One region of the Aeribacillus sp. FSL K6-3256 genome, then DNA from elsewhere that is predicted to be linked to it. Evidence: predicted binding sites of a transcription regulator. Region 1 holds the regulator's gene; the other holds the start of a gene.

Region 1 (15,754 bases):
TTAGCCGATTTTATCAAGCGTTAACATGTTTATATTTGCTTTTGTCGACGAATATGCATCCATTTGGGAGATGAATAACATCGCTTACGTATGTGATCTTCTATTAGGTTGGGAAAACTAGCAATTTTTTTGTTTTGATTATATATGTAAAATGATAAATAAATTTCGAATGAAATTTCCTGTATTTGTGCTTCGGTGAAAAACCATTCCACTTTCTCTTTTCTTCGCTTATTGCCAATTTTACTTGATTAGCGAATGCTTGAACGCATAAATGACGGCTTGGGTGCGGTCTTGAACGCCCAGTTTGCTTAAAATGTTGCTGACGTGAACTTTGACGGTTTTTAATGAAATGAACAACTCATCTGCAATTTCTTGATTTGATTTCCCTTGAGCCATTAAAAGCAGCACTTCCATTTCTCGGTTTGTTAATTCTTCATGAGGATGGCGGTTTTGTTTTTTATTCATTCTTGCCATCATTTTCGTTGTCACTTCAGGCTCTAAGACAGATTGTCCCTGATATGTTGAACGGATCGCATCGGCGATTTCGTCTGCTTTTGAAGTTTTTAACATATAGCTGACAGCACCGGCTTCAAGGGCAGGGTAGACTTTTTCATCATCGAGAAAGCTTGTGACAATAATGATTTTTGCCTCTGGCCATTGATGAAGTATTTCTTTTGTCGCTTCAATCCCGTCCATTTCCGGCATGACGAGGTCCATTAAAATAATATCAGGCTTTAATTGTAAAGCTAGTTCAATGCATTTTTTGCCATTATCAGCCTCGCCGACGATTTCTATGTCAGGCTGGGACGATAAAAAAGCCGAAACGCCGATTCTTACCATTTCATGATCATCAACTAGTAATACTTTAATCATTTTTATCACCTTCATCTGTTAACAACGGTACTTTTATTTCCAATCTAGTTCCTTCATGAGGGACACTGACAATTTGCAATGTTCCGCCGATTTCGGCTGCACGTTCATACATGTTTTGCAAACCATATGCTCCTGATTTTGCCGATTGAACATCAAATCCTACACCATCGTCGACAATCCGTAAAATGGCCATATTTTTCCGTTTGATCAGCAATACTTCAAGTGTATTCGCTTTGGCGTGGCGAAGAGTGTTTGACACCGATTCTTGCAAAATGCGGAATAAATGGTCTTCAATCCCTTTATCTAGAGGAAATTGCTCTGTCTTCCATTGGATGTTCATCGGCACCTTTTGCCGCAGCTCTGTGAGCAGTTCTTCAATTCCAGTTTGCAAAGATTTACCTTTTAAAGGGACAGGCCGCAAATGCAAAAGAAGAGCGCGCATTTCAAGCTGGGACTGCTGAATAATTTCTTCAACTAAATGGATTTGTTTGCTCGTTCCTTCATCGATTTTTTCCTTGTTTCCTTTAACAGCAGAAATGAGCATCGAGGCTGCAAACAAGTTTTGACTGACAGAGTCATGCAGCTCGCGTGCCAGCCTTTGCCTTTCTTGTGAAATGATTTCTTCCAATCTTTTTTCTTGTTCTTTTGCGTTTTCACCTGCAAGTTTTTGCGTTAATTTCGTCTGTTCAATGAGATGATGCTGCACTTGGTCAATTCGAAGGTTGATTTCATCTAATTCTTTAATGTTTATATGTTCATTTTGTTCAACCGTTTCTCCTTTTGTTATTTTTTTTAGTTTGTCTTCAATCTTGTGTAGTTTATCTTTAAAAGGAAGTCCGAATAGAATGCCGAAAAGCAAGCCGATGGCGCTGCTGATTACGAACGTGAAGAGGATAAACGGAATATCAAGAATTTTTTGTTTCCATAATAATGTCCAATTAGGAAACAGGAACGTAAGCAAAAGCGAAACAGTGAAAAATAAAAAAGTGACTACTGATGTTACTAAGCAGATAATAATTTGTCTTTGCAATACATTCATGTTCTTTTCACCTCTATTCTGCCAAAGGTTATAGAGGTGATGATTTTCACTTTTTGGGCAGATTCATGATAGTTTTTGGACTCATATCGAATTGTTTCGTTCCATACATTCGGTTCACTATAATCAAAAATGGAGTAGGAGCCGATGAAACCGGAATGGTGGACGGACACTTCCAGCTCGTAAGGAACAATTATTTCGATATTGCCGATAAGCTTTCGGATGACAATCACCGCTTCACCTTTCGGAAGAATCGTATAGTTTAAATCTATTACTGTATCGCCGATGCCTGTTTGAATGTTGACATCGTTCCATTTGTATATTTGTTCTTCGGTTCGCTGCGTTCCGAACAATCTGTTTTGAAAAAGAGGCGTTTTGGAAAATTTCTCTTCTTGCGAGAGGATTGGATCTGCTTCTTCAATTTTAGGAGACTTTTTAGCAGCTACCTGCTTGTTTTGAACATAGTGAAAAATAAAGTAAATGAAAACAGCAAATAGAAGCAGTCGGAATGTAAACATATTGAAAAAAGATAGAACGCCGCCAATTATTCCGATCCAAAATAACAATAATCCTGATTTTTTCGGCATTCTTTTTCTTCCAATATATACGCAAAAAATCATCATCATTAGGAAGAAAAGGGCCTCACCATTGAAAAATAAAAGCTCTGCGATGAATAAGATGATGCCAATGACGAAAATCCATTTTGTAAAATCTATTTTCGATTGATGAAACACGAGGCTCCTCTCCTTCCTATTAGTGTGAACATAAATATGGAAAGGCGTAGAGAACTACGCCCTTATAGCATAACAATTTACGTTAAGAATTTGAATCCGTTTCTTGATTTTTTAATTCTTTTTCAAGCTTTGCGATTCTTGCATCAAATGTTAATGTATCGTATCTGTTGTTGATTCGATTTTCCAGTTCATCAAGGTAATTCTCTATTTCAGCAAAGCGAACAAAATGGTTCTTTTCGGAATTATGCTGCTCAAGAACTTGGTTGATCCGGGAGTAGGCGCGTGCAATATTTTCTCGTCCCATCAGCTCCATGCGCTTTATATGCATATCTTTTAATTTATGTTTCATTTCTTCATATTTATGTTCTAAGTCAATGAGCTGTTTCGTTGCTTGTTCAAGCGCTTGTTTTAATTTTGATGCACGCTCCTCATACTGCTGCTGCTCGTTGATGGCAAATTGATGCAATTCTTCTTCTTGCGCTTTCAACGCAATTTCGGCTTGATATTTTCTTTTTTCTTTTAAGTGTTCAGCATGGTTGTATTCTCTTAACAGCTCTTGTTTTAATAATCGTTGGCGTTCGATTAGTTTTTGAACCTTTTCAACTTCCTTTTCACATTGGCGCAAATATTCATTTAATAGCGCAATTGGATTCCTTTGTTCCTGTTCATTCAATAAATCATGTAAATCGGCCATAATCACATTTTTTAATCTCGTAAATATGCTCATTTTTTTCCCCTCCATTTATTGTCGTTTTAGTGATTCCCATTGTTTTTCAAAATTGGTGAATGGATCGTCTGACACATACGGATCATTCGATTTTTTCCAATTATTAAATATGAGATAAAGCACATATGCGGCGATTAAACCGAGAATAGCTGGGACATTTGCAGCTGAAACAGATAGTGCAATCAGCCCGACAATCCCCCAAAACCATTTTTTTGATTTTTTGTCGGATTTCACAAATTGTTTAAACGAAAAGTATAGAACAAGCAAACTGATAAGAAGTCCGACGATTGAGCCGAGATTGGCGATTAAAACTATTGCGGCTATTGCACCTGCGATGAACAAACCGATTTTTTTCATAATTTGAATGACCTCCTTTCAATTTTCATCTTACCTTTTGTCGTCGCTGCTCATAACGAACCTGAGGCATATTTTGAACTACGACTTGAGGCGTATTTCGATTTCCTTTCAATGATTATGTTCTGCTTCGGATCATGGTTAGAAGGGAGGACGGGGCATGGGAAACATTGATCAATCTGTATAAAAAGCACGCCGTTATTGATTTAATGCGATATTACACCGTGATGAATCTGTTAATGATCTTGTTGTTTTTCTTCCGTAATCTAGCGGATGTGCCTTGGCATTTAATTTTATTCGCCTTGCTGCTCGGGTTGAATTTTTTGCTGATTGGTGCGTTATTGATTTTATTGGTCAAAAATGTAGAAATGGCGTTCGGATTCATTGCCATTTATACGGTTGTCGAATACGTGACAAACGGCGAACTTATACCATGGCCGCACTTTTTTTACAAATTCAACTCGATGGTTGACGGAAATGAAGCGTTTGTTTATGCAGCAAATATTTTGAGCATCGTGATCGCAAGCTTGCTGATAAGAAGAAAATTAACGGAGTAGGAAAATTGTTTTAAAAAGCGGTTTGGGGAAATAACACTCCAATTTTAAGGATTTTCATTGCTATGCAATTGAAAACATCTGTAAGGCCATTTGTGATTGACGTACACTTTGCTGTCGGCCAAAAAGGGGAGTAAGTATGCAGACAAGTTGTTAACCAGCTTTGAGTAGTAATCGATGAATTTCACACTGAACGTCAAAAGAAAACGGAATATGGAAAAAGACGCATGCAAATCGTCAAAATGATTACAAAATCAAATGAAAAATCCTGCCAAGCTGCTTCGGTTTTTGCAGATGATCGTTTGGCAGGAATGATTTGAACTCTAAAGAGGGGGCATCCTTCTTCATGGGTTACACAGTTTTCCGCTCAATTAACCGAAAGGGGAGAGTCATCTTCTTATTTGTTTGCTCCCGTTTTTCTTTACAATGAATAATCGATTGCACCGCAAGCTTCCCCATTTTTCTTATTGGGATTTCAATAGTAGTGATTCCCATGATGTCGGCAATAGGCTGATTATCAAAGCTTAAGATGGCAATGTCTTGAGGAATCTTTATTTTATATTGTTTGGCACTTAATAAGATACCTGCTGCCACTTGATCGTTTGTAACAAAAAAGGCAGTCGGTTTTTTCTCTAAATGCTGAAGCTTTTCCATAAGCTGTTTGCCGTCAGTGATCGATAGGCATTTGTCGAAGATCCACTCGCTTCGAATCGGTTCGCCTAATTCCTTCATTTTTGTTTTATAGGCTTTTCTTCTTTTTTTACTGTTTGGCCCTTCCATTCGTCCTAAAGTAAATGCAATTTTCGTATGACCTTTCGAAATTAAATAGTCCAAACCAAACTGAAATGCCTGTTCATGCGGAATGCTCAAAGAAGGGAAATGGCTTTGGTCTGAATCTTCGCAAAGAACGATCGGTCCAGCATTTTTATATTCTTTCAATACATCAAAGGAAATGGCTCTTGAACAAAAAATGACACCATCCAATAAGGTTCCCCGCAACAATTCCAATGCTTCAAGCTCTTTTGCTGGTTCATAATTCGTTTGAAAGAGAACAAGCTGCAAATGATGCTTGATCGCTTCCTCCGAAATCCCTTCCACAATGCTGCTAAAATAAGGATGATCGATTTTAGGCAGGACGACGCCGATCAAATTTGAAAAGCCTTTAGACAAGTGGACTGCATGAATGTTCCGTTTATAGTTGATTTCTTCTATCACTTTTAAAACCGCTTCTTTTTTTTCGTCACTGACATATGGATGATTATTTAAAACTCTCGAAACCGTTGTAACAGAAACACCTGCAAGCTTTGCAATATCACGAATCGTTGCCATGAAATATCCCTTTCTTTTAAAAATCCTTGACCTGAAACGCGTTTCATACATTATGTTGATGTTGACAAAGAGATGAGTTTGAGGGGGGGGAGGAATATGATGAAAGGATTACTTATTTTAATTGGCTTATGTCTTCTTGAAATCATCTTAGCAAAATTGGCGTTAAAAGACAAAGATGCTTTGTTAATGGATTTTGCTGAGTTCTTTGAATTAGATGATAAAAAAGAAGATCAGAAATGATACCTGTCCGGTTACGGTATTCAACTTCATTTGTCTACATTTGCTAAAGCCATACGGATTTACTAATATTAAATTGCAACGGTCATTACGATCAGTCTGCAAAAAGCAATTTGCTTTTGCATGTTTTCGGTTTATCTGAAAGCAGCTGGCGGATGCCGGCTACTTTCAGGATGTTGCGTGTTCATCACCAATCTTAAATTCGACTGTGTTTGCCGAGTCATCACAAAAAAATTTATGGAACGGCCAATTGCCCTTGCTGCGGCCAGAACAACAATTTCTGTAACGATTTTGCGCGCAAGAGGAGAGGGAGGTTTCTCTTCGCATTCAAACGCTGCTCTTGCGATTGCTTTCATTTTGGTAAGGATGGTATTTTAGTGAATACGGAACGAAAAGAGATGAAAAATTCAACAGATCAGCTTTTTGACAATAAATGAAAGATTTGATAAAATTATTTTGAATTAAAAATAATTTAATTCGAGATATTTTAATTCGAAATAATGACCTATTAAAATGATTGATTTACAAAAACGAATCGCGTAAAGCAAATAATAAAGGAGAATCAAAGATGAAAAAGAAAACAGCTGGAATTCATCATATTACTGCTATTGTCGGCCATCCGCAGGAAAATATTGATTTTTATGCTGGAGTTTTAGGGCTGAGGTTAGTTAAAAAAACTGTGAATTTCGATGATCCCGGCACGTACCATTTTTATTTCGGGGATAAAGAAGGAAAGCCAGGGACACTGATTACTTTCTTTCCTTGGCCTGATGCGTATCAAGGAAAAATCGGCAATGGTCAGGTGGGTGTAACTTCTTATGTGATACCAGAAGGTTCCATGAGCTTTTGGCAAGAAAGACTAGATAAATTTAGAATTCCGTTTACAATGACAGAACGGTTTGGTGAGTCACTGCTTGCGTTTCAAGACCCGCACGGTTTGAACATTGAGCTAGTGGAACGAAAAGAAGGAGAATTAAATCAATGGGAATTTGGCCATGTCACCTCTGATGTTGCCATTAAAGGATTTGGCGGCGCCGTATTATATTCATCATTTCCTGAAAAAACGTCAGAGTTGTTGGAGAATATTTTTGGACTTCAACGAATTGGAAGGGAAGGAGATTTTATTCGTTTTCACTCTCCAAGTGAAATCGGCAATGTCGTTGATGTAAAAATTACTTCTTCCGGACGCGGCATCATGGGGGTTGGAACAGTCCATCATATCGCGCTTCGGGCAAATGACGACAACGATCAATTAGAATGGAAAACATCTTTAGAATCAAATGGATACAGGGTAACGCCAGTTCAGGATCGAAAGTATTTTCATTCTATTTATTTCAGAGAGCATGGTGAAATTTTGTTCGAAATTGCAACAGATCCTCCGGGTTTTGCAATTGATGAATCTTTAGATGCACTTGGAAAAGAATTAAAGCTTCCGGAGCGTTACGAAAAGTATCGGGAACGGTTGGAAAATAAGTTGATGCCAGTGGAAGTCCGTAACCTTGACGAATAAGAAAAGTAATGCTTAATAAACGCTGAGAAGGAGAAAAAACGATGAAACATATTTTTCAAAAAGGAAGCAATCCGGCAAAACCGACTCTCCTATTGCTGCATGGAACCGGCGGAAATGAATTTGATCTTCTTCCCATTGCAGAAATTATTGATCCAGAAGCATCGATTTTAGCTGTGCGCGGAAATGTAATTGAAAATGGAATGCCGCGTTTTTTTAAAAGACTTGCCGAAGGAGTTTTTGATGAAGAAGATCTTGTTTTCCGTACAAAGGAATTAAACTCTTTTTTAGATGAAGCAGCACAAACATATCGATTTGATCGAAATTCTGTAATCGCAATCGGTTATTCCAATGGAGCGAATATAGCAGCCAGCCTTTTATTCCATTTTCGGGATGCGCTAAATGGAGCCATCTTGCATCACCCGATGGTGCCGAGAAGAGGAATGGATCTGCCGGATCTTTCAGGAAAAAACGTTTTTATTGCAGCTGGAAAGCGTGATCAAATTTGCTCTCCTGAAGAATCAATAGAGCTTAAAACATTTTTAGAAAATAACAACGCAAATGTGCACTTGCATTGGGAAAACGGAGGACATGAGCTGACTTTATCAGAAGTTCAGGCAGCATCCAATTGGTACCGGCAGCTTTATCAAAAATAAGCTGTGAAAGATACCAATAAAAGCAAGTAAATTGGATCAAAATGTTGCCAGCAATCAATTAGCCGTCATTCCAAAATGTTTATAACAAAATGCGGAAGGAAATTGGGCGTGCTCTTCCATTTGTAAATGTTTGTCATTCTCAAGGCTCGTACATCGATATATCAAAAGAGCTGCTTAATTCCACGCAAAGCGGATCAAAAATGATCCGTAATGCAAAAAGTTTCGTCAAAGTGCGGGAGTTCTTATATTTGAAAAAATGTTTATCAATTTTGAACCTTGTGCATCAATATATTAACAGAGCCGCCGAATTCCACAAGATTTAAATAGAAAATCGTGAGCGTTCGGTGGATTTTATGAAATCAAGATAAGTATTCGCAAAATAAATGTTTTGACAGAGGCACTAATTTGCAATTTTTCAGTAATGCTTTATTCTGTTTTAATTAATTGATATAATTGCCGAAAAAAGAATATCGTTCTAAATAAAAAGATTGAAAGTAAAGGACGGAATTGCTTTCAAGCAAACAGTGGGGCTGTCCGATGAGTTGCTAAAATGAAAGATTTTGAGAAATACAACTGTGAAGGACAAAAATAATGAAATAAAATTTATAAATGTTCTTTATAGAGGCAATGAAGTCCAACAAGAAGCGATTGTATGTGCTGAATGTCCGTCATAAAACTTTTGAAGAACCTAATGAAGAAAGAGAGCAAAAGAAAAATCCTTCATAAGACTTCTGAAGGATATAAACAAGATTGAAAAAAATTGTATGTCCGATAAGTCCATAAAATAAAGAGGCTGTTCAGAAAGTCAAAATCCATTGAAAACCGAACATCATAAACATTGATATATCAACATTTCTAAAACATTAAAGGGGCGTCTAAAAGCCGGAAAATCGACTTATGATATGCTCCCCTTAAGGTAGACAGATTAAAATATAAAAAATCTGTTTTACCTTAGGGGGAGTTTTCTATGTATAAGCAATATACTACAGAGTTCAAACTTGAAGTTTTACTTGCATATGAAAACCGAGAATGTACTATTCAAGAGCTTTGTAAAAGGTATCAAATAGACAGCCCCCTCTTTATTTTGTTATTGCAGCAGGCTGCAATCGCTTAAGATATTTTTATGCTGCTTTAGACAACCTCAAGAATTTGAACATAATGGAACAAACAATAAACAGTCGAGCAACTGCTGCTTGAAAATGAATAAAAGAATCCTTTCATAATTTCATTTGTAAAGCCATAATAATATTTAATAGCTTATTAGTTAAAAACTGATTTTTCTGATAGAATTTGTTATAATGTTAACGAAAGGAGTTGAAATATTGTGACAAAAAAGACTAGATTAGGCAAGACCGATATATATGTGAACCCAATCGGGCTTGGAACAAATGCTGTTGGCGGGCACAACATTTTTCCAAACCTTGACGATGAAACTGGGAAAGAAATCGTTCGTACAGCTTTGGATCATGGAATAAATTTTTTGGATACGGCATTTTATTACGGTCCTGAGCGTTCGGAAGAAATTATCGGTGAAGTCGTCAAGGAGTTTGGCCGTCGTGATGAAGTAGTCATTGCTACTAAAGGTGCTCACAAATTTGTAGACGGAAAAGTTGTTCTTGATAACTCTCCCGATTTCCTTCGCGAGTCGGTCGAGGGCAGCCTGAAACGCTTAAAAACGGATTACATAGATTTATATTACATTCATTTCCCGGACGAAACGACACCGAAGGATGAAGCTGTCGGTGAATTGAAGAAGCTTAAGGATGAAGGGAAAATTCGTGCGATCGGTGTATCGAATTTCTCGCTCGAACAATTAAAAGAAGCGAACAAAGATGGGTATGTCGATGTAATTCAGTCCGAATATAACTTATTTAAACGACAAGCAGAAAAAGATTTGCTTCCTTACACGGCGGAAAATGGAATATCGTTTATACCATATTTTCCACTTGCCTCAGGTCTATTAAGCGGAAAATATTCGAAAGATGAGAAGTTCAATGATTCACGTGCACAAAATCCTTTATTTCTAGGGGAAGCATTTGCGCGTAATCTCGAAAAAGTCGAGCAATTGCGTCCAATCGCAGAAGCGAAAAATGCTGAAATTGCTCACGTTGTGCTAGCATGGTATTTAACGGTCGATTCCATCGATGCGATCATCCCTGGTGCGAAGAAGCCGGAACAGGTACTTGACAATTTAAAAACGTTAGATGTCCAGTTAACAAAGGAAGAAATAGAGAAAATCAGTAAGATTTTTCAATAATTTTGTAATAAAGCTGTGATGGAAATATCCCATTCACAGCTTTTAATAGGACTTTCTCATTCGTCAGAACGTTTAGAGAAGAAGCAGGAGTGGTAATATGAGACGTGTTTGTGTTTTTGCAGGATCGAATCCGGGAACAAATCCTAAGTATAAAGAAGCAGCTATCAAACTAGGAGAAGAATTGGTAAAAAACAGGCTTGAGCTCGTATATGGAGGCTCCAGCATTGGTCTGATGGGAGTGATTGCAAACACCGTATTAGAGTTAGGAGGCACCGTATTGGGCGTTATGCCGACGAATTTATTTCAAGGAGAGGTTGTCCACAAGCATCTCACTCAGCTTTATGAAGTCAATGATATGCATGAGCGGAAAGCAAAAATGGGAGAGCTTTCAGATGCGTTCATTGCTCTTCCCGGAGGCTATGGTACTTTTGAGGAAATATTTGAAGCGGTTAGCTGGGGGCAGCTTGGGATTCATGAAAAGCCTGTGGCGTTGTTAAATATCGATGACTATTACACGCCGGTAAAACAGATGATTGAGAATGCGGTAGAGGGAGGCTTCATGCCTGAAACGCATAAACAGTTTATGATTTTTGCAGACAATCCCTCTATATTAATAGATAAACTTCGTGCGTACAAACCGCCTTTGAAGACAAATAAGTGGATCGAACTAGATCGATAAATGAAAATATCAGAACTTTACTTCGCCTTTAGCTTTCTGATCAGTTTGTCTAAAAATGACAAGCTGATCAGAAACGTCAATGTTTAGTCGTTTATGCTTTTTTCAAGAGCTTTCAGCTTATGTTCAAGCTGTTGAAGCGCATCATCAATTTGATTTGCATTTTTCTCTAAATAGATTGGTTCGCCAAATGCAACGACAGCTTTTTTTCCGGCAAAAAAATCTTTTAAACTTTTTGGACCATGATAGGTTGCAGGCAATATGGGAACGCCGGCTTTCATCGCAATTGTAACCGCGCCTCTTTTTAAAGGAACTTCCTCGTCTGTTCTTGTGCCGCTCGGGAAAATTCCAACAACTTTATTTTCTTTTAACAGTTTCAAAGGAATTTTTAGTGCGCTCGGTCCAGGATTTTCACGATTAACTGGAAAAGCATGCATCTTTTTCAAAAACCAACCTATGAGCGTGTTCTGAAACAATTCTTTTTTGGCCATATAATGGACATGAATTGGAAAAAGTGCTGCGGCGAGCAAGACTACATCTACCCAGCTGCGATGAGAGCATGTAACAATAAAACGATGGTCTGCCGGAATATGCTGCTTGCCTTTGACTTCTAGCAAACTAAAAATTTTAATGATCAATATTGCAAGTTTTCCTGCTAAATGATAAATCATTTTGTTCCCCCCGAATGACTTCCAGAAATATGTTTGCGTTGCAAAAGATCTGTATTTTCGGTTAGGGCGCATGTCGATTTTGTCTGCGTTCAGTTTAGCATTTTTACGTGATGCATGTAAAGTCGGTAGTACATCGTCAACGAATCGTCTTATCCAAAGTCAGTCAGTGAAAATACCGCCGTTTCATTGGAGGATGGGCAGCCGTATTCGGTGTTTTTTAGATGAACAAGTATTTGTGCTGAAGGTTATTGGCACTGGATAGAAGGAGCAACCATATCAATAATAAAATGCTTTAATTGGAAAAATCAATTTTAATAGCAGTTACTTTGTTTCTATAAATTTTATATTTGATGATACAAAATATTGAGAGTAAAGAAGAGAAGAAGCAGATAAACAAACATCAGTGCAATCTGCCTTTTTTATTTAAAAAGCAAGAGATAATCAATCCAGGCATCAGCGTAAAAAAATATGTAAGAAAATCTGACATAAAACTTCAATTCTCTCATTGAATGGGATACACTGATAGGGAAAAATTTGATTGAATGTGGAAATAAAGAAGAGTGAATTTGGATAGATGTGATGTCAATTTCTATTTACTCAAGTTAAGATGGGGTATTATAGTGAGCATGATGAATCGCCAAAGCAGGGTAGGTAAAGCTTTAGCGATTATCATATATGTTTACTCACTATAAAGAATAAATGATGGAAATGACCATTTTTCTATCTTTTAAATGACTCCTTGTTCTACCATTGCATCAGCGACTTTTTTAAATCCTGCTATGTTAGCGCCGACGACAAGATTTCCGGAGCAGCCGTATTCATTTGCAGCGTTGACGCAATTTCGGTAAATGTTCTTCATGATATCACGTAATTTTGCGTCGACATCTTCAAAGCTCCAAGATAATCTTGCGCTGTTTTGAGCCATTTCTAATGCTGAAACAGCAACTCCGCCTGCGTTAGCAGCTTTTGCAGGTCCAAAAAGAATATTGTTTGATAAAAACACGTCGATCGCTTCTAATGTAGACGGCATGTTGGCGCCTTCTCCAACAGCTTTGAGTCCGTTGGAAACAAGGAGTTCAGCTGCTTTTTTATCGATTTCATTTTGAGTAGCGCATGGGAGGGCAATATCGCACGGAATGGACCAAATTCCGGAACAGCCTTCATAATATTCTGCATGAGGATGTTCATTTACATATTCTTTAATTCTTTTTCTTTCAACTTCTTTTAACCTTCTAACCGTTTCAAGATTAATTCCATTTTTATCAAAAATGTAGCCATCAGAGTCGCTGCATGCGACAACTTTTGCACCTAATTGTGTTGCTTTTTCAATCGCATATATGGCAACGTTCCCAGAACCAGAGACAACAACTGTGCTTCCTTTGAAGCTTAATCCATGGTCTTTAAGCATTTCTTCAACAAAATAAACAGTTCCATACCCTGTCGCTTCGGTTCTCGCTAGGCTTCCGCCGTAACCAATGCCTTTTCCGGTTAACACCCCAGCTTCAAATCCGCCGCGTATTCTTTTATATTGGCCAAACAAGTATCCGATCTCTCTTGCGCCAACTCCAATATCACCGGCAGGAACGTCAATATCTGGTCCAATATGTTTGTAAAGCTCTGTCATAAAGCTTTGTGTAAATCTCATAATTTCCCCATCTGATTTACCTTTCGGATCAAAATCAGATCCGCCTTTTCCTCCGCCGATCGGCTGCCCAGTCAATGAATTTTTGAAGATTTGTTCAAATCCTAAAAATTTAATAATGCTGGCGTTGACGGTCGGGTGAAAGCGCAAGCCTCCTTTATATGGCCCAATTGCACTATTATATTGCACTCTAAATCCGCGGTTTACACGCACTTTTCCTTCGTCATCCACCCATGGAACGCGAAAAATGATCAATCTTTCCGGCTCAACAATTCTTTCAAGTATTCCGTGCTTTATATATGTAGGATGTTGAGCAAATACAGGCACAAGCGAGTCAAATATTTCTTTTACAGCTTGAAGAAACTCAGGCTCATTCGGATTTTTTTCTTGCACGGATTGAAATACTTCATTGACATATTGCTTTGCGTTTTCCAATTCACTTTGTTTCATAAGTAATTGATTCATAGCACCTCTCCTATACCTAAAATTTAAGCAGTTAGAAGAATTCAAACAATTCAGTAAATCATCCCGGCACTGGCTAAGGAAGCGAAATCTACAATAAAAAATTCTACAACAAAATAAATCAAAAAACAATGACTGTTGAGAATTGTTGCATAATAGCTTTGCATGCAGGCGCGGAGAAGGCGCCTGAAATTTGTTTCATTGAATCTAGCTTGTCTGCATACATATTGATTAGAAAACATTTTTAAAAATTTAGCATCGCTAAGAGAGGGAATTTTGAAAATTTTATAAAAAGAAAAAGGATGCCTCACCTGTTTTGAGACATCGAATATTCAGTGTATGGAACGGTATAGCCCGATCACTTTTCCGAGTATTGTCACATTTTTTAAAATAATCGGTTCCATTGTTGGGTTTTCCGGCTGAAGCCGTATAAAGTCTTTTTCTTTGAAAAACCTTTTTACGGTCGCTTCATTGTCGTCTGTGAGCGCGACAACGATGTCGCCGTTATTGGCTGTTTGCTGTTGTCTGACAATAACTAAATCTCCGTCCAGAATGCCTGCTTCGATCATGCTTTCTCCGACTACTTCAAGCATGAAAAGTTGATCATCACCTGACGCAATATGATTCGGAAGCGGAAAATATTCTTCGATGTTTTCAACGGCAGTGATCGGAATACCAGCCGTCACTTTTCCGATGACCGGCACGTTGATCACATTGTTTGTTAGAAGGTGGCTGCCATCATCGTCCAAAATTTCAATGGCTCTCGGCTTTGTGGGGTCTCTTCTAATCAGTCCTTTGCTCTCAAGCTTTGCTAAATGCCCGTGAACAGTTGAACTGGAGGCAAGACCGACCGCTTCGCCGATTTCTCTTACAGAGGGAGGGTATCCTTTCTTTTTTACTTCCTCCTTAATGAAGTTCAAAATATCTTGTTGTCTCTTAGATAATTTTGTTGACATGTCAAGCACCTCAGTCATATCAATTTGTGTCGATTATAGCATGATTTTTCCAAAAAAGCAAACGTAAGTTCGAATATTTGCTTGACAGAAACATGTGTTCCCTTTTATACTTAAAAACAAAAAACCGAACAAATATTCTGTTTCAGGGGGCGGTTCTAAATGGATAAATTATCATGGTCTTACATCGTTTCTTTTTTCCTTGTCATCATGGCGGCAGTTTTGGCGATTTCGTATACTGGAGAAAGGGAAGAGCTCGATCATTATTTGGAGGTTCAAGTGAAGGAAGGGGACAGTTTGTGGAAAATCGCTGATGAATATAAAGAATATGACAATATGTCTCATTCAGAGTTTGTTAAATGGGTTCAGGAGCGAAACAATCTCCAAAGCCTTGTTGTAAAACCGGGGGAAACAATCGTCATTCCGATTGAAAAAAATAAATACTACAATGCTGAATATTTGGCAAACAAAGAATAACCGCAAGGAGCATTTAACATGAGAGCAGTCGTTTATGCAAGAGTCAGCACTGAAAAAGATGAGCAGGAAACATCTTTGAAAAGACAGAAGGACGAGCTGTTAAAGCTCGCAGCTGAAAACGGTATGGAAGTTGTTGAAGTGATAGAAGAAAAAGCGAGCGGGTATGATGTTGATCGTGAAGGGGTTTTTCAACTGCTGGAATTGATTGAGGAGAAAGAAATTGAAGCGGTATTAATACAGGATGAAACAAGAATTGGCAGAGGGAATGCCAAAATCGCCATTGTCCATTCCATTTTGAAACAAGGTGTGAAAATTTTCACCGCTGCCCATCGCGGGGAGATGGAACTGTCTGAATCAGACACGATGGTGCTTGAAATCATAGGAATTGTCGAAGAATATCAACGAAAAATTCATAATTTGAAAATAAAGCGGGGAATGTTGAGAGCTATACAAAATGGGTACAGGCCTGAAAAAAATTTAAAGAATAGAAATTCTTCCTATAAAAGAGAGCGAAAAGAAGTTCCGATCGAGGAGATTGACCGATTGCGGAAAAACGGCCTGACATTTTCAGAAATAGCGGCAACGTTAAGAGGATTCGGCTATGACGTT
Region 2 (15,754 bases), 170 kb from region 1:
AAGAAAAGCGGACATTAAAACAGCGCATTCAAGCGGTTTATGACGATAAAATGCGTTATGCGAATTTACGTTTAATCCAAGAAATGTGCAAAACTGAGCCGTACCGTCTGCATGTCAACGGAGAGAAAGAGCATATCGACCAAATTTCTCCTCAACAGCTGACGGATTATTATACAAACATGCTGCAGCATGATGAAGTCGATTTATTTGTGATCGGGGATATTGAAAACGAACAAGTGGCTGATATTGTCAGGAAATATTTCCGTTTAACAAAATCCAATCAACAAGCGAGGGCTGAAAGTGTTGAAAAAAAAATTGAGAAGGTTAACGAAGTTATCGAAGAACAAGACATTACCCAAGGGAAATTGAACATCGGGTACCGCACGCACACAACATATAGTGATCATGATTATTACGCATTGCAAGTGTTTAACGGCATTTTTGGGGGATTTCCGCATTCGAAGCTGTTTCTAAACGTTCGCGAAAAGAACAGTCTTGCTTATTATGCTTCCTCGAGAGTGGAAAGCCATAAAGGCTTGTTAATGGTGATGTCAGGAATTGAAATGAAGAACTACGAACGCGCTCTCACGATTATTCATGAACAAATGGAAGCGATGAAAAAAGGAGATTTTACAGATAAAGAATTGGAACAAACGAAAGCGGTGATCAAAAATCAGTTGCTGGAAACAATCGATACCCCTTACGGAATGACGGAAGTGCTGTACCACAATGTTGTTGCGAAAACAAACCGAACTATTGAAGAATGGATCGAAGGGGTAGAAAAGGTCCAAAAAGACGAAATCGTCCAGCTTGCTGAAAAAATTCAACTGGATACGGTTTATTTTTTGAAAGGGGGCGGATCTTTATGATAAAAGAAATTACATTCGATCAACTGAAAGAAACGTATTATTATAAGAAAATGGAAAATGGATTAGATGTTTATGTCCTTCCAAAACAAGGGATTCATAAAACGTATGCGACATTCACCACTAAATACGGTTCTATTGACAATAAATTCGTTCCAATTGGCAAAGAGGAAATCGTTCACGTCCCGGATGGCATTGCTCACTTTTTGGAACATAAGCTTTTTGAAAAAAAGGATGGGGACGTATTTCAACAGTTTAGTGAACAAGGGGCATCGGCCAATGCATTTACATCCTTCACGAGAACGGCATATCTTTTTTCCAGCACGGCAAATGTTGAAAAAAATTTAGAAACGTTAGTAGATTTTGTCCAAAGTCCTTATTTTACTGACCAATCCGTTGAAAAAGAAAAAGGCATTATAGGTCAAGAAATCAACATGTACCAAGACAATCCTGATTGGCGGCTTTATTTTGGACTCATCCAAAACATGTATGAAAGCCATCCAGTACGGATTGACATTGCCGGCACAATTGATTCGATAAATCAAATTACAAAAGAGCAGCTTTATGAATGCTACGAAACGTTTTACCATCCCAGCAACATGCTCCTGTTTGTGATCGGGCCTGTTCAACCGGAAAAAATTATCAAGCAAGTGGAAGAGAATCAGGCAAAAAAAGATTTTAAAAAGCCAACGAATATTGTTCGCAAACAAATACATGAAAGAGATGAAGTGTTTAAAACGAGTGAAAAAATTTATATGAATGTCAAGTCGTCGAAATGCTTAGTCGGCTTAAAGGCAAAACATCCTTTCCGAAAAGGGGAAGAGCTGCTTACGCATGAGCTTTCCATGAATTTAATTTTAGAAATGCTTTTTGGCAAAAGCTCAAAGCTTTATTTGGAATTGTATGAAAAAGGGCTCATTGATGATACGTTCAGCTTCGATTATACAGAGGAGTACAGCTTCGGTTTTGCTATGGTCGGCGGCGATACCGACCGGCCGGATGAGCTGAGTGAATATATAAAAGAAGCTCTTATGAAAAGCAAGCAATCGTTATTTACCGATGAGCAGCTGGAAGCCGCCAAAAAGAAAAAAATCGGCTCTTTTTTAAGGGCTTTTAATTCTCCTGAATTTATCGCCAATCAATTTACCCGGTATCAATTTAACGAAATGAATCTGTTCGATGTTGTGCAAGCTTTAGAAAATGTAAACATGGACACGATTGAAGCAGTTTTAAAAGAAGCGATTGATGAAGACTATTTAACAGTTTTCCAAGTTTTGCCGAAATCATAATATTGCGGAGGGGAAATCTTGAAAACAGCGTTAGTAACTGGAGCCAGCGGAGGAATCGGAAAAGCGGTTGTAGAAAAATTGGCTCAGGAAGGATATCAAATTTATGCTCAATACTTTCGAAACATTGAACCGTTAAAAGAAGCAAAGAAGTTATATGATCAGATCATTCCAGTTTATGCGGATTTGTCATCGGAAAGCGGGACGGAACAATTACTTGAAAACATTCCAACTTCTATAGATGCTCTTATTTTTGCTAACGGTATTTCCCACTACGGACTGATTCAAGATGTTTTGATGGAAGATTATCAAAAAATTATACAGCTTCATCTCACGTCGCCTTTTTTTATTACTCAAAAAGTAGTCAGTGGAATGATAAGAAAACAAAAAGGAAGCATTCTTTTCATCTCCTCTATATGGGGGCAGACAGGAGCCAGCTGTGAAGCTTTGTATTCCATGGCAAAAGGGGGGCAAATTTCCTTTGTGAAAGCACTAGCGAAGGAATTAGCGCCTTCCAATATTCGCGTCAACGCCGTTGCGCCAGGCATGATCGATACAAGTATGAATGATCGATTCTCTCCTGAAGAATTGGAAGATATTAAAAACAGCATCCCCCTTGAAAGAAATGGAAAGCCTGAAGAAGTCGCGAATGTTGTTTTATTCCTTATTAGCGAGCAAGCTTCCTACATTACAGGTCAGGTGATTGCTGTCAATGGAGGATGGTACTGCTGATTCCCTCTCCCGTATAAAAACTGCATGATCAAGGGAAAATAAAAATTGATTAAACGATAAAGGAGGGGAACATATGTCAGTATTGGAAAATTGGAATCAATGGAAAGATTTTTTGGCGGATCGCCTCCAGCAAGCAGAAAGCGGCGGATTGTCCCAAGAGGTTATTTCCAATTTAGCGTATGAAATCGGTGATTATTTAGCAAAGCAAGTGGAGCCGAAAAACCCTGAAGAAAAAATTCTTCACGATCTGTGGAGTGTCGCTTCAAAAGAGGAGCAACATGCAATCGCCAACATGATGGTGAAACTTGTTCAAAATGACAGCGTCCATTAGGATGTTTTTCATTTATTACTGTCAAGTTAGGGCACTTGGTGAAATGACCAAGATGCCCTTTATTTTTTCCTTGCAATTATCCTTTCTTCTTTATCTAAAATGATTTATTATAAATTTATAGGTGTGTTATTTGGGGGTCTTTGAAGGTGGAAAAAACTGAATGGTATTTAGAATATAAAATTCAAAAAAACCGGCCGGGGCTGCTGGGAGATGTTTCGTCTTTGCTCGGTATGCTGAACATTAATATCGTTACGATTAACGGCGTTGATGATATGCGCCGCGGGATGCTTCTGCGCTGTGAAACGATTGAACAAATTAAAAGGCTTGAATCTATTCTGAATACGATGGACAACATAACAGTGACAAAATTGCGGCAGCCTAAGCTGAGAGATCGTCTTGCTGTCCGTCATGGCTTTTATATTCAACGGGATGCAGATGATAAAAAGACGTTCCGTTTTGTTCGCGATGAACTTGGTATTCTTGTTGATTTTATGGCCGAGCTCTTTAAACAAGACGGTCATAAATTAATCGGCATACGTGGAATGCCGCGTGTCGGAAAAACAGAATCAATCGTAGCGGCGAGCGTCTGTGCGAATAAAAGATGGCTTTTTCTCTCTTCAACCATGCTGAAGCAAACTGTCCGGGAAAGGCTGATTGCTGATGAGTACCGGACAGATAACGTGTTTATTTTAGATGGAATCGTCACGATGAAAAGAGGCTCTGAACAGCATTTGCAATTAGTTCGGGAAGTGATGCAGCTTCCGGCAACGAAAGTCGTGGAGCATCCAGATATTTTCGTTCAGAGCTCCGAATATACTTTGGATGATTTCGACTACATTATTGAACTTAGACATCACCCTGATGAAGAAATTACGTATGACGTTGTAGAAAATAATCATCAGCCGTTTGGCCACTCAATTTATAATGGATTTGATTTTTAGAAAGGTGGGTACGTTTTGAGCGAGTTAGGTAACCATCTGAGACAAGCTAGGCTGGAAAAAAACATCTCACTCGATGACTTGCAGGAAATAACTAAAATTCAAAAGCGCTATTTAATCGGCATTGAGGAAGGAAACTACTCGATCATGCCGGGGAATTTTTATGTGCGTGCGTTTATTAAACAATACGCGGAAGCGGTTGACCTTGATCCGGATGTTTTATTTGAACAGTATAAAAATGAAATACCAAGTACATATGATGAGATACCTGAGAAATTGTCCCGCGTTCAAACTCATAAAGAGCTTCCAAAGCCGGCTTCCAAATTTTTAGAGCTGTTGCCGAAGCTTGCCGTCATCGCTGTTATTATTTTGGTGGCGATTATCGTTTGGGTGCTTTCCCAGCGTGGAAGCACAGATGAAGGCGTTCAGACGGAGGACGATACAAAATCCGTCAAAATAGAAACCTCTGGCGTGGAGCCTGAGAAAAAAGAGCAAAATAATATTGTCGATGAAAAAGACCGTTCGGTTGAAGAAACAGAACAAGAGGAGAAAAAAGAAGAGAACGCCGAAAATGAAACGAAGCAAACATTGACGGTAAAAGAAGTAAGAGGGAAAGAAACCATATATGAATTGTCCAATGCGGACAAATTGGTGATCGATATTTCAACCAATGGGAATTCGTGGATAGAAGTGAAGAACGGAAAAGGAAAATCGTTTTTTGCAGGAATGATGCGACAAAATGAGCAGAAAACGGTTGATGTAACAGCGGAAGAAGAAGCAAAAATCGTTGTAGGCGATGCTCGATTTACGACCATTCAAGTGAATGGAGAAGCCGTTTCTTATGAAACGGACCCGAATAAAATGGTTCGGCAGGATATTATCATTTTAAATAACAAGAATGAATAAGTCATCGTATGAGATGGCTTATTCTTTCTTACTTTATGCTAGTGGAGGTACAAAATGAATTTGCCAAATCGAATTACTGTATCAAGAATTATGCTAATTCCAATATTTATGATTGTGATGCTGGGCGATTTTAACTGGGGAAATTGGTCGGTCGGTGAAGAAGTCATCCCTGTCAAACATGTCGTTGGCGCCCTCATTTTTATTTTAGCTTCGACGACCGATTGGATTGATGGATATTATGCACGCAAGCTTGGACTTGTGACAAATTTAGGAAAGTTTTTAGATCCTCTTGCCGATAAATTGCTCGTTTCTTCAGCTCTCATCATATTGGTGGAAATAGGTGCTGCTCCGTCTTGGATTGTCATTCTGATCATCAGCCGTGAATTTGCCGTAACCGGATTGCGTTTAGTTCTGGCTGGTGAAGGAGAAGTCGTAGCAGCTAACATGCTCGGCAAAATAAAAACATGGACGCAGATCATGGCTATTTCCGCTTTGCTTTTACATAATATACCTTTTGAATGGATTTCGTTTCCATTTGCAGACATTGCTTTGTGGGTTGCGCTCTTTTTTACCATTTTATCTGGATGGGACTATTTCATGAAAAATAAACACGCGTTTGTCAATTCGAAATAACCATGTGGAGGATATTGTATGAATGTGAATGCTGAAATTATTGCTGTCGGTTCAGAACTGTTGCTTGGACAGATCGCCAACACAAACGCCCAATTTATATCAAAAAAGCTTGCTGAAATAGGTGTTAATGTTTTTTATCATACGGTCGTTGGAGACAATGCTGAGAGGCTCAAGCATACGATCGAAACGGCAAAAAAACGGTCGAATTGCATCATTTTTACCGGCGGGCTCGGCCCGACAAAAGATGATTTGACGAAAGAAACGATTGCACGTATTTTGAATAAACGTCTCGTGATCGACGAGGCGGCGATGAAAAACATTGAGGATTTTTTTAAACGGACGAAACGGACAATGTCGGAAAACAATCGGAAACAAGCATTAGTTTTGGAAGGTTCTACTGTTTTGCCAAATCATTACGGAATGGCGCCAGGAATGGCGTTAGAGGTGAACGGAATTACATATTTGCTAATGCCGGGCGTTCCGAAAGAAATGAAGCCGATGTTTATCAACTACGGTGTGCCGTTTTTGCAATATCATTACGGGTTAAAAGAAAAAATCATCTCGCGTGTGCTTCGTTTCTTTGGCATCGGCGAATCTCAGCTTGAAACAGATATAGAGGATCTGATTGATCAGCAAACAAATCCGACCATCGCGCCGCTGGCAAAAGACGGCGAAGTAACATTGCGCCTGACAGCAAAACATGAAGATGAGTCGACTGCGCTGAAGCTGATTGACGAAACAGAAAAAAAGATTTTAAGCCGTGTTGGCCGATATTTTTATGGACACGGTGAAACTTCGATCCAAGAGCAGCTTATGAAGCTTCTAAAAGAAAAGCAATATACTATTTCGGCTGCAGAAAGTTTGACGGGCGGTCTTTTTTCCGAACAGCTGACCCATTTTCCAGGCGCTTCGAATATTGTGCTTGGAGGAATTGTCTGCTATACAAACGAAGTGAAGCAGCATGTTCTTGGCGTGTCGGAAGAAACGTTGAAAACAAAAGGAGCCGTTAGCTCTGAATGTGCGAAAGAAATGGCGGAAAATATAAAAAAATTGACCGGCAGCAATATCGGCATCAGCTTTACGGGAGTGGCAGGACCTGATCCTTCTGAAGGAAAAGAAGTTGGGACTGTCTATATCGGCATTCAATTCGACGATCGGCCGACAGCAGTCTTTGAGCTTCATCTTTCCGGTACTCGGGAAGGGATCAGGCACAGAACGGCAAATTATGGATGCTACTATGTAATGAATGTAATAAAGGAAATGGAAAACCGGTTATGAGCGTCTTCATCCGGTTTTTTAATTTTTATATAATGAAAATTAAAAAACGAATAAATGTTCCCTTTTTTCTTGGCAAACAGGAAAAAACACGGTATATTTATTTTGAAGCTATCAATTTTTTAAGGAGGAAATTGTATTGAATCATGATCGTCAAGCTGCCTTGGAAATGGCGTTAAAACAGATTGAAAAACAATTCGGAAAAGGTTCGATAATGAAGCTTGGAGAACAAGCTGAGCGAAAAGTTTCAACAGTTCCAAGCGGATCGCTGGCATTGGATGCAGCTCTTGGCGTCGGCGGATATCCTCGAGGTCGGATTATTGAAATATATGGACCGGAAAGCTCCGGTAAAACGACAGTGGCCCTTCATGCCATTGCTGAAGTTCAAGCTCTAGGCGGGCAAGCAGCGTTTATCGATGCGGAACATGCGCTCGACCCTGTCTATGCGCAAAATTTAGGTGTTAATATTGATGAACTGCTTTTGTCGCAGCCCGATACCGGCGAGCAGGCTCTTGAGATTGCAGAAGCTCTCGTTCGCAGCGGTGCAGTCGACATCATTGTCATTGACTCGGTCGCAGCACTCGTCCCAAAAGCGGAAATTGAAGGCGAAATGGGCGATGCGCATGTCGGATTGCAGGCGCGTCTTATGTCGCAAGCGCTTCGGAAGCTTTCAGGAGCCATCAGCAAGTCGAAAACCATTGCGATTTTTATTAATCAAATAAGGGAAAAAGTGGGCGTCATGTTCGGAAATCCCGAGACAACTCCAGGGGGACGCGCGCTGAAATTTTACTCATCTGTCCGCCTTGAAGTGCGCAGAGCTGAACAGCTGAAACAAGGAAATGATATGGTAGGAAACAAAACGAAAATTAAAGTTGTCAAGAATAAAGTAGCGCCTCCTTTTAGAACGGCAGAAGTTGATATCATGTACGGGGAAGGGATTTCAAAAGAAGGAGAAATCATCGACCTGGGAACGGAATTGGATATTATACAAAAAAGCGGTTCGTGGTATTCTTACCAAGAGGAGCGTTTAGGACAGGGAAGAGAAAATGCAAAGCAATTTTTGCGCGAAAATCCGGATATTCGCGATGCCATTCAGCAAGAAATTCGCAAGGCATATGGCCTTGAAACGAATGAACCTGTGCAAGAGGGGCAGGAAACGTTCGAGCTTTTGGATGAATAATGTACGCACATCTTAGCGTAAGGCTGGCGGAGTAGCCGGTCTTATTTTTTTGATCAAAAAAAGCCCCATCCTTTGTTCGACAAGATGAAAACTTGACAAGGGTTATTCCCACATTTAAAATGGATATGTATATTTTTTCATTTTTGCAATATATTTAACATATTTTTTTGGAAAATGTTATCGGGAGAGTAAATGTGTAATGCCGACACTTTCTTTGTGACAAGTTCATAGCAAGAGGAGGTGAAAGAATGGAACTCATTGAAATCATCTCCATTTTGCTTGGCCTAATCGTCGGTGCAGTTGTTGGTTATTTTGTTCGAAAATCCATTGCTGAAGCGAAAATAGCGGGTGCAAAAAACGCCGCGGAACAAATTCTTGAAGATGCTAAGCGTGAAGCTGAAGCAACGAAAAAAGAAGCGCTTCTGGAAGCAAAGGATGAAATTCATAAGCTTCGTTTGGAAGTAGAAAAAGAAATTCGCGAAAGAAGAAATGAACTTCAAAAACAAGAAAACCGTTTAATGCAAAAAGAGGAGAATCTCGATCGAAAAGATGAATCATTAGATAAGCGTGAGGCGATGCTAGATAAAAAAGAAGATTCTCTAAATGAAAGACAACAGCATATTGAAGAGATGGAAAGCAAAGTGGAAAAGATGGTGCAAGAAGGACAAATAGAGCTTGAACGCATTTCGGGTTTATCGCGTGAAGAGGCGAAACAAATCATCCTTGAACGAGTGGAAAAGGAACTTTCTCATGATATTGCTGTAATGGTGAAAGAAGCAGAAACAAAGGCGAAAGAAGAAGCAGATAAAAAAGCAAAGGCAATTCTTTCCCTTGCTATACAGCGCTGTGCAGCAGATCATGTGGCTGAAACGACCGTTTCTGTTGTGAATTTGCCAAATGACGAAATGAAAGGCAGAATTATCGGCAGAGAAGGAAGAAATATCCGCACTCTTGAAACATTGACAGGGATCGACCTCATCATCGACGATACACCGGAAGCGGTTATTTTATCAGGATTTGATCCGATTCGCCGTGAAACAGCAAGAATTGCGCTTGACAAGCTTGTTCAAGACGGGCGCATTCATCCAGCGCGAATTGAAGAAATGGTGGAAAAATCGCGGCGGGAAGTGGACGAGCATATTAGGGAAATCGGAGAACAAACGACATTTGAAGTTGGCGTTCACGGTCTTCATCCGGATTTGATCAAAATTTTAGGCAGATTGAAATTTCGAACGAGCTATGGCCAGAACGTGCTGAAGCATTCAATAGAGGTTGCCTTTTTAACCGGATTGATGGCTGCCGAATTAGGTGAGGATCAAATCCTTGCAAGACGTGCAGGGCTTCTGCACGACATCGGAAAAGCCATTGACCACGAAGTAGAAGGAAGCCATGTTGAAATCGGCGTGGAGCTGGCAACGAAGTATAAAGAACACCCGGTTGTCATCAACAGCATTGCTTCCCATCATGGGGATGAAGAACCGACATCGGTAATTGCGGTTTTAGTTGCAGCGGCTGATGCTTTATCGGCAGCACGGCCGGGTGCCCGCAGTGAAACGCTTGAAAATTATATTCGCAGGCTTGAAAAATTGGAGGAAATTTCCGAGTCGTTTGAAGGTGTGGAAAAATCGTACGCCATTCAAGCAGGCCGCGAAGTTCGCATCATGGTAAAACCGGATGCAATAGATGATTTAGAAGCTCATCGATTAGCAAGAGATATTCGCAAGCGGATCGAAGAAGAGCTTGACTACCCTGGACATATTAAAGTGACCGTCATTAGGGAAACTCGTGCGGTTGAATATGCCAAATAAAGTGGTACATGAAAATGTGCCGCTTTATTTTTTTTTCAATTTATGCAAAACTATATAATAAACATTTAGAAAGGAATTCATCATGAAAGTTTTATTTGTAGGCGATGTGGTAGGAGCAAAAGGGAGAGAAATGGTTGAACAATATTTGCCGAAGCTGAAGAAAAAATATAATCCTGAAGTAACAATTGTCAATGGTGAAAATTCTGCACATGGCAAAGGAATAACTATGAAAATTTACCAGAAGCTTCTTTCATTGGGAGTTCAGGCAGTGACAATGGGCAACCATACTTGGGATAAAAAAGAAATTTTTGAATTTATCGATGAAGCAAAAGCGTTGGTTCGACCGGCTAACTTTCCTGAAGGCACACCAGGAAAAGGAATCGTGTACGTGGAAGCGGATGGAAAAGAGCTTGCAGTCATAAACCTCCAGGGAAGAACATTTTTGCCGGCAATCGATTGCCCTTTTCGGAAAGCGGATGAATTGATTCAAGAAGCGAAGAAAAGAACTCCATATATTTTTGTTGATTTTCATGCGGAAGCAACAAGCGAAAAACAAGCGATGGGCTGGTATTTGGATGGGAAAGTTTCCGCAGTGGTTGGCACTCATACACACGTTCAAACTGCCGATGAAAGAATTTTAGATAAAGGAACGGCATTTATTACCGATGTCGGGATGACAGGACCATATGACGGTATTTTAGGAGTTGACAGGGAAGCAGTATTAAAAAAATTTTTAACGAATCTCCCTGTTCGGTTTGAAATCAATGAAGGCAGAGGACAATTGAATGCCGTATTAGTGGAAATTGAGGAAGGAACCGGCAAAGCAAAATCGATCAAACGAATATTAATCAATGATGATCACGTTTATTTTGATTAAATTAAATGAAAAAAAAAAATTAAAAATAAGCAGGAATACTGCCAAACTTTAGGGAATATAGTAACTATGGGATGGAACCAATTGTTCAAGAGGTGATGGGTCTTTTGAACAATGCATCTAACAGCATTTGTTCCAATAAATTTTCACGAACCATTGTAAAAAATGAAGGGGGAACTAGGAAATGGAAATATTAAAAGTTTCAGCAAAATCTAATCCGAATTCTGTCGCCGGAGCGCTAGCAGGGGTGCTGAGGGAGCGTGGAGCCGCCGAAATTCAAGCGATTGGAGCTGGAGCATTGAATCAAGCTGTAAAAGCGGTAGCGATAGCAAGAGGATTTGTAGCTCCGAGCGGTGTTGACTTAATTTGTATTCCGGCATTTACAGATATTCAAATAGACGGTGAAGAACGAACAGCCATTAAATTGATTGTTGAGCCGAGATAACATGTTTAAATAAATTAGCTAAACAGTCTGCACTCCTTTTCGGTTGCAGACTGTTTTTTGCTTAAAATGTTGATAATATTTATCGGTTTTATTATAATTTCATTATACAGAAATAAAGAATGGTGAATATTTAAAATTTTTTGTCATTACAAGCATTTAAACTTGTAATTTTGATTATTTAGGGATAAAATTGAAATCGTTTAGGATTATCCCAAAAATTTTAAGGTATGGTGGTTTTGCTGCCAGAACAAGGTTATTATGGCTAAAAATAGCATAATTCATCATCATAGACTTTTCGACAGGGCAGTGGGCCTCTAAAATACCGGAAATGATAAAGATATTTTAGATCCAAAGGAGTGTAACATAGAAATGGTAAACCAACTCTCATGGAAAGTCGGTGGGCAGCAAGGAGAAGGAATCGAAAGTACAGGAGAAGTCTTTGCAATTACGCTCAACCGGCTTGGTTATTACCTATATGGATACCGCCACTTTTCTTCACGAATTAAAGGGGGACATACAAACAATAAAATTCGTGTCAGCACGAAGAAAGTTCGAACGATAAGCGATGATTTAGATATTCTTGTTGCTTTTGACCAAGAAACGATCGATTTTAATTTTCATGAATTGCGGGACGGCGGAGTTATTCTTGCCGATGCAAAGTTTGGACCGAAAATCCCTGAAGGAAGCAATGTTTCCTTATATTCAGTACCTTTTACGGAAATCGCTTCAGAGCTGGGAACATCTTTAATGAAGAACATGGTTGCAATCGGTGCAACAAGCGCAATTTTGAATCTTGACCCGTCATTATTTCAGGAAGTTGTACAAGACACTTACGGAAGAAAAGGCGAACAAGTCGTCTTAAACAACATGGAGGCGATTAGAAAAGGCGCCCAATATTTAAAAGAAGAATTAGGGTTTGACCGTTCAGATCTTTATTTGGAAAAAGCTGATGGTCAAAAGCGGATGTTCATGATTGGAAACGACGCCATCGCTCTAGGTGCGATTGCCGCTGGTGCACGCTTTATGGCTGCCTATCCGATTACTCCCGCTTCGGAAATTATGGAATATTTGATTAAAAAGCTTCCAGATTTAGGAGGAGCTGTCATTCAGACGGAAGACGAAATCGCTGCAGCCACAATGGCGATTGGAGCCAACTATGCTGGCGCTAGGGCATTTACTTCCTCTGCTGGTCCTGGTTTATCATTAATGATGGAATCGATCGGTCTGTCAGGCATGACGGAAACTCCGCTAGTCATAGTTGATACACAGCGCGGTGGTCCGAGCACTGGACTTCCAACTAAGCAGGAGCAATCGGATTTAATGGCTATGATTTACGGAACACATGGAGAGATACCAAAAATTGTTATTGCACCGAGCACGGTGGAAGAAGCATTTTATGATACGGTTGAGGCGTTTAACTTAGCGGAAGAGTACCAATGCCCTGTGATTGTACTTTCTGATTTGCAGCTTTCTCTTGGTAAGCAAACGGTTGAACCTCTTTCCTATGAATCTATCCAAATTCGGCGCGGAAAACTATTAAATGAAGAATTAGTTCCGGAAGCAGGTAATCAAGGGTATTTCAAACGCTATGAAATAACAGAAGACGGTATATCGCCGCGAGTGATTCCTGGAATGAAAAACGGCATCCACCATGTGACAGGTGTTGAGCACGATGAAACCGGAAAACCTTCGGAAGCTGCCGCAAACAGAAAGGCGCAAATGGAAAAACGGCTTCGCAAATTAGAACAAATAGAGTTCAACAATAAAGTTCATAAAAATGACAAGCATGAAGAGCCGGATATTTTGTTCATCGGCTACATTTCGACAAGAGGGGCCATTGAGGAAGCGATGGAACGTCTAGAAGAAGACGGAGTGAAAGTGAACCATGCGCATATCCGTCTCATTCATCCATTCCCGAAAGAGGAAATTCGCCCGCTCATTGAAAAGGCTAAACAAGTCATCGTTGTGGAGCATAATGCAACAGGACAATTAGCAAATCTTATAAAAATGAATGTCGGATTTGCTGACAAAATTCAATCTCTATTAAAATATGACGGAAACCCGTTCCTGCCGAATGAAATTTATACGCAAAGCAAGGAGTTCACAAAACAAGGAGTGTTGTTCTAAATGGCCACTTTTAAAGATTTTCGCAACAATGTCAAACCGAATTGGTGTCCGGGTTGCGGCGATTTCTCGGTTCAAGCAGCTATACAGAGGGCAGCGGCTAATGTCGGTTTGGAACCGCATCAGCTTGCAGTCATTTCCGGAATTGGATGCTCAGGAAGGATTTCAGGTTATATATATTCTTACGGCTTCCATGGAATTCACGGTCGTGCGCTTCCGATCGCACAAGGTGTAAAAATGGCGAACCAAGATTTAACGGTCATAGCAGCTGGCGGTGACGGCGATGGGTTTGCTATTGGTACGGCGCATACCATTCATTCGATGAGAAGAAATATCGACATTACGTATATTGTGATGGACAACCAAATTTACGGGTTAACAAAAGGACAAACGTCTCCAAGAAGTGATGTCGGTTTTAAAACAAAAAGCACCCCGCAAGGTTCAATTGAATCTCCGCTGTCCGTAATGGAATTGGCGTTAACAGCAGGTGCTACGTTTGTTGCGCAAAGCTTTTCGACAGATTTAAAAGATTTAACTTCCTTGATCGAACAAGCAATTCAGCATAAAGGCTTTTCCTTTATCAACGTGTTCAGTCCTTGCGTTACTTATAACAAAGTGAACACATACGACTGGTTTAAAGAGAATTTAACAAAGCTGAAAGATATTGAAGGATATGATCCTTCTGACAAAAAACTTGCGATGCAAACGTTAATGGAATATAACGGTCTTGTAACAGGTCTTATTTATCAAAATAAAGAACAAAAACCATATGAAGAGCTTGTTCCAGGATTCGGCGAAGTGCCGCTTGCAAAAGCTGAACTGAAACTTAGCAAAGAAAAATTTGACGAATTAGTAGCAGAGTTTATGTAGGAGAGGGGTTCCCCTCTCTCTTTTTTTGATTTCAATTGTTAAAGGAAGAAATCTACTTTTAGCTTATTTCTAGAAATCTTGTATCGAAAATTTTTAAAAAAAGTGTCTTTATTATAAAATAATGGTGCAATATTGTGTTCTGCTACTTAACACGATATACTATAAAACAGTGTACACTTTTAAACATGAAGGAGTAATGCGCCATGAATGAAAAACAACGATTAGCAACCACGCTGGTTAATCCTTCGGACAAAAAATCCGAGAAGGATTACAGTAAGTATTTCGAGCGTGTTTACATTCCGCCTTCTTTAAAAGATGCGAAAAAGCGCGGAAAAGAAGAAGTGAAATACCATAAAGATTTTGTCATTCCTGACCATTTAAAAGGAATGGGAGAAGGCAGAAAGTTTTATATTCGCACATACGGATGTCAAATGAATGAACATGATACGGAAGTGATGGCCGGTATTTTTATGCAGCTCGGATATAAGCCGACTGACAGCACAGAAGATGCTGATGTTATTTTGTTAAACACATGTGCGATCAGGGAAAACGCTGAAAACAAAGTATTTGGGGAAATTGGGCATTTGAAGCCGCTCAAAATGGAAAAGCCGGATCTTATCTTAGGTGTTTGCGGCTGCATGTCCCAAGAAGAATCTGTTGTCAACAAAATTTTAAAGCAGTACCAATATGTTGATTTAATTTTTGGAACACACAACATTCACCGCCTTCCGCATTTGTTGAATGAAGCGTACATGTCGAAGGAAATGGTCGTGGAGGTTTGGTCAAAAGAAGGCGATGTGATTGAAAACCTTCCGAAAGTCCGGAAAGGAAATATTAAAGCTTGGGTCAATATTATGTACGGCTGCGACAAATTTTGCACGTATTGCATTGTTCCGTACACTCGAGGCAAAGAACGGAGCCGCAGACCGGAGGATATTATTCAAGAAGTTCGCCACCTTGCAGCGCAAGGGTATAAAGAAATCACGTTACTTGGTCAAAACGTAAATGCCTACGGGAAAGATTTTGACGATATCAAATACGGCCTAGGCGATTTAATGGACGAGCTTCGAAAAATCGATATCGCCAGAATTCGTTTTACCACAAGTCACCCGAAAGATTTTGACGACCGTTTAATTGAAGTTTTGGCCAAAGGCGGCAACCTTGTCGATCATATCCATCTTCCGGTGCAGTCAGGCAGCTCGGAAATATTGAAATTGATGGCACGCAAATATACGCGCGAACAGTATTTAGAATTAGTGCAAAAAATTAAAAAGGCGATTCCAAACGTTTCGTTAACGACTGATATCATTGTCGGCTTTCCAAATGAGACGGATGAGCAGTTTGAAGAAACACTCTCCCTCTATCGCGAAGTCGGCTTTGACAGTGCCTATACGTTCATTTATTCGCCTCGGGAAGGAACGCCTGCTGCTAAAATGAAAGATAATGTCCCGATGGAAGTGAAAAAAGAACGACTGCAGCGATTAAA

The links. The regulator LexA, encoded in region 1, represses DNA repair genes until DNA is damaged. The targets are predictions, from matches to a motif close to CGAACATATGTTCG.
Positions count from the first base shown of each region.
Region 2: the regulator LexA is predicted to act here: its motif matches at 7,018-7,031, upstream of recA (recombinase RecA).

Region 1 covers NZ_CP150188.1:1,934,640-1,950,393, reverse strand. Annotated here, with positions in the region: gene NSQ84_RS09350 (response regulator transcription factor) at 241-873, opposite strand; gene NSQ84_RS09345 (sensor histidine kinase) at 866-1,912, opposite strand; gene liaF (cell wall-active antibiotics response protein LiaF) at 1,909-2,643, opposite strand; gene NSQ84_RS09335 (PspA/IM30 family protein) at 2,726-3,370, opposite strand; gene NSQ84_RS09330 (hypothetical protein) at 3,386-3,727, opposite strand; gene NSQ84_RS09325 (hypothetical protein) at 3,895-4,281, shown strand; gene NSQ84_RS09320 (LacI family DNA-binding transcriptional regulator) at 4,630-5,607, opposite strand; gene NSQ84_RS09315 (hypothetical protein) at 5,704-5,847, shown strand; gene NSQ84_RS09310 (ring-cleaving dioxygenase) at 6,413-7,354, shown strand; gene NSQ84_RS09305 (alpha/beta hydrolase) at 7,396-8,007, shown strand; gene NSQ84_RS09300 (transposase) at 8,975-9,121, shown strand; gene NSQ84_RS09295 (aldo/keto reductase) at 9,332-10,264, shown strand; gene NSQ84_RS09290 (TIGR00730 family Rossman fold protein) at 10,362-10,943, shown strand; gene NSQ84_RS09285 (lysophospholipid acyltransferase family protein) at 11,027-11,611, opposite strand; gene gdhA (NADP-specific glutamate dehydrogenase) at 12,339-13,718, opposite strand; gene lexA (transcriptional repressor LexA) at 14,048-14,671, opposite strand; gene NSQ84_RS09270 (LysM peptidoglycan-binding domain-containing protein) at 14,831-15,145, shown strand; gene NSQ84_RS09265 (recombinase family protein) at 15,164-15,754, shown strand, end outside.
Region 2 covers NZ_CP150188.1:2,106,978-2,122,731, reverse strand. Annotated here, with positions in the region: gene NSQ84_RS10060 (pitrilysin family protein) at 1-869, shown strand, start outside; gene NSQ84_RS10055 (pitrilysin family protein) at 866-2,155, shown strand; gene NSQ84_RS10050 (SDR family oxidoreductase) at 2,174-2,884, shown strand; gene NSQ84_RS10045 (DUF3243 domain-containing protein) at 2,958-3,215, shown strand; gene NSQ84_RS10040 (YmfK family protein) at 3,362-4,156, shown strand; gene NSQ84_RS10035 (RodZ domain-containing protein) at 4,172-5,059, shown strand; gene pgsA (CDP-diacylglycerol--glycerol-3-phosphate 3-phosphatidyltransferase) at 5,114-5,692, shown strand; gene NSQ84_RS10025 (competence/damage-inducible protein A) at 5,717-6,970, shown strand; gene recA (recombinase RecA) at 7,137-8,147, shown strand; gene rny (ribonuclease Y) at 8,396-9,955, shown strand; gene NSQ84_RS10010 (TIGR00282 family metallophosphoesterase) at 10,038-10,832, shown strand; gene spoVS (stage V sporulation protein SpoVS) at 11,014-11,274, shown strand; gene NSQ84_RS10000 (2-oxoacid:acceptor oxidoreductase subunit alpha) at 11,644-13,401, shown strand; gene NSQ84_RS09995 (2-oxoacid:ferredoxin oxidoreductase subunit beta) at 13,402-14,268, shown strand; gene miaB (tRNA (N6-isopentenyl adenosine(37)-C2)-methylthiotransferase MiaB) at 14,472-15,754, shown strand, end outside.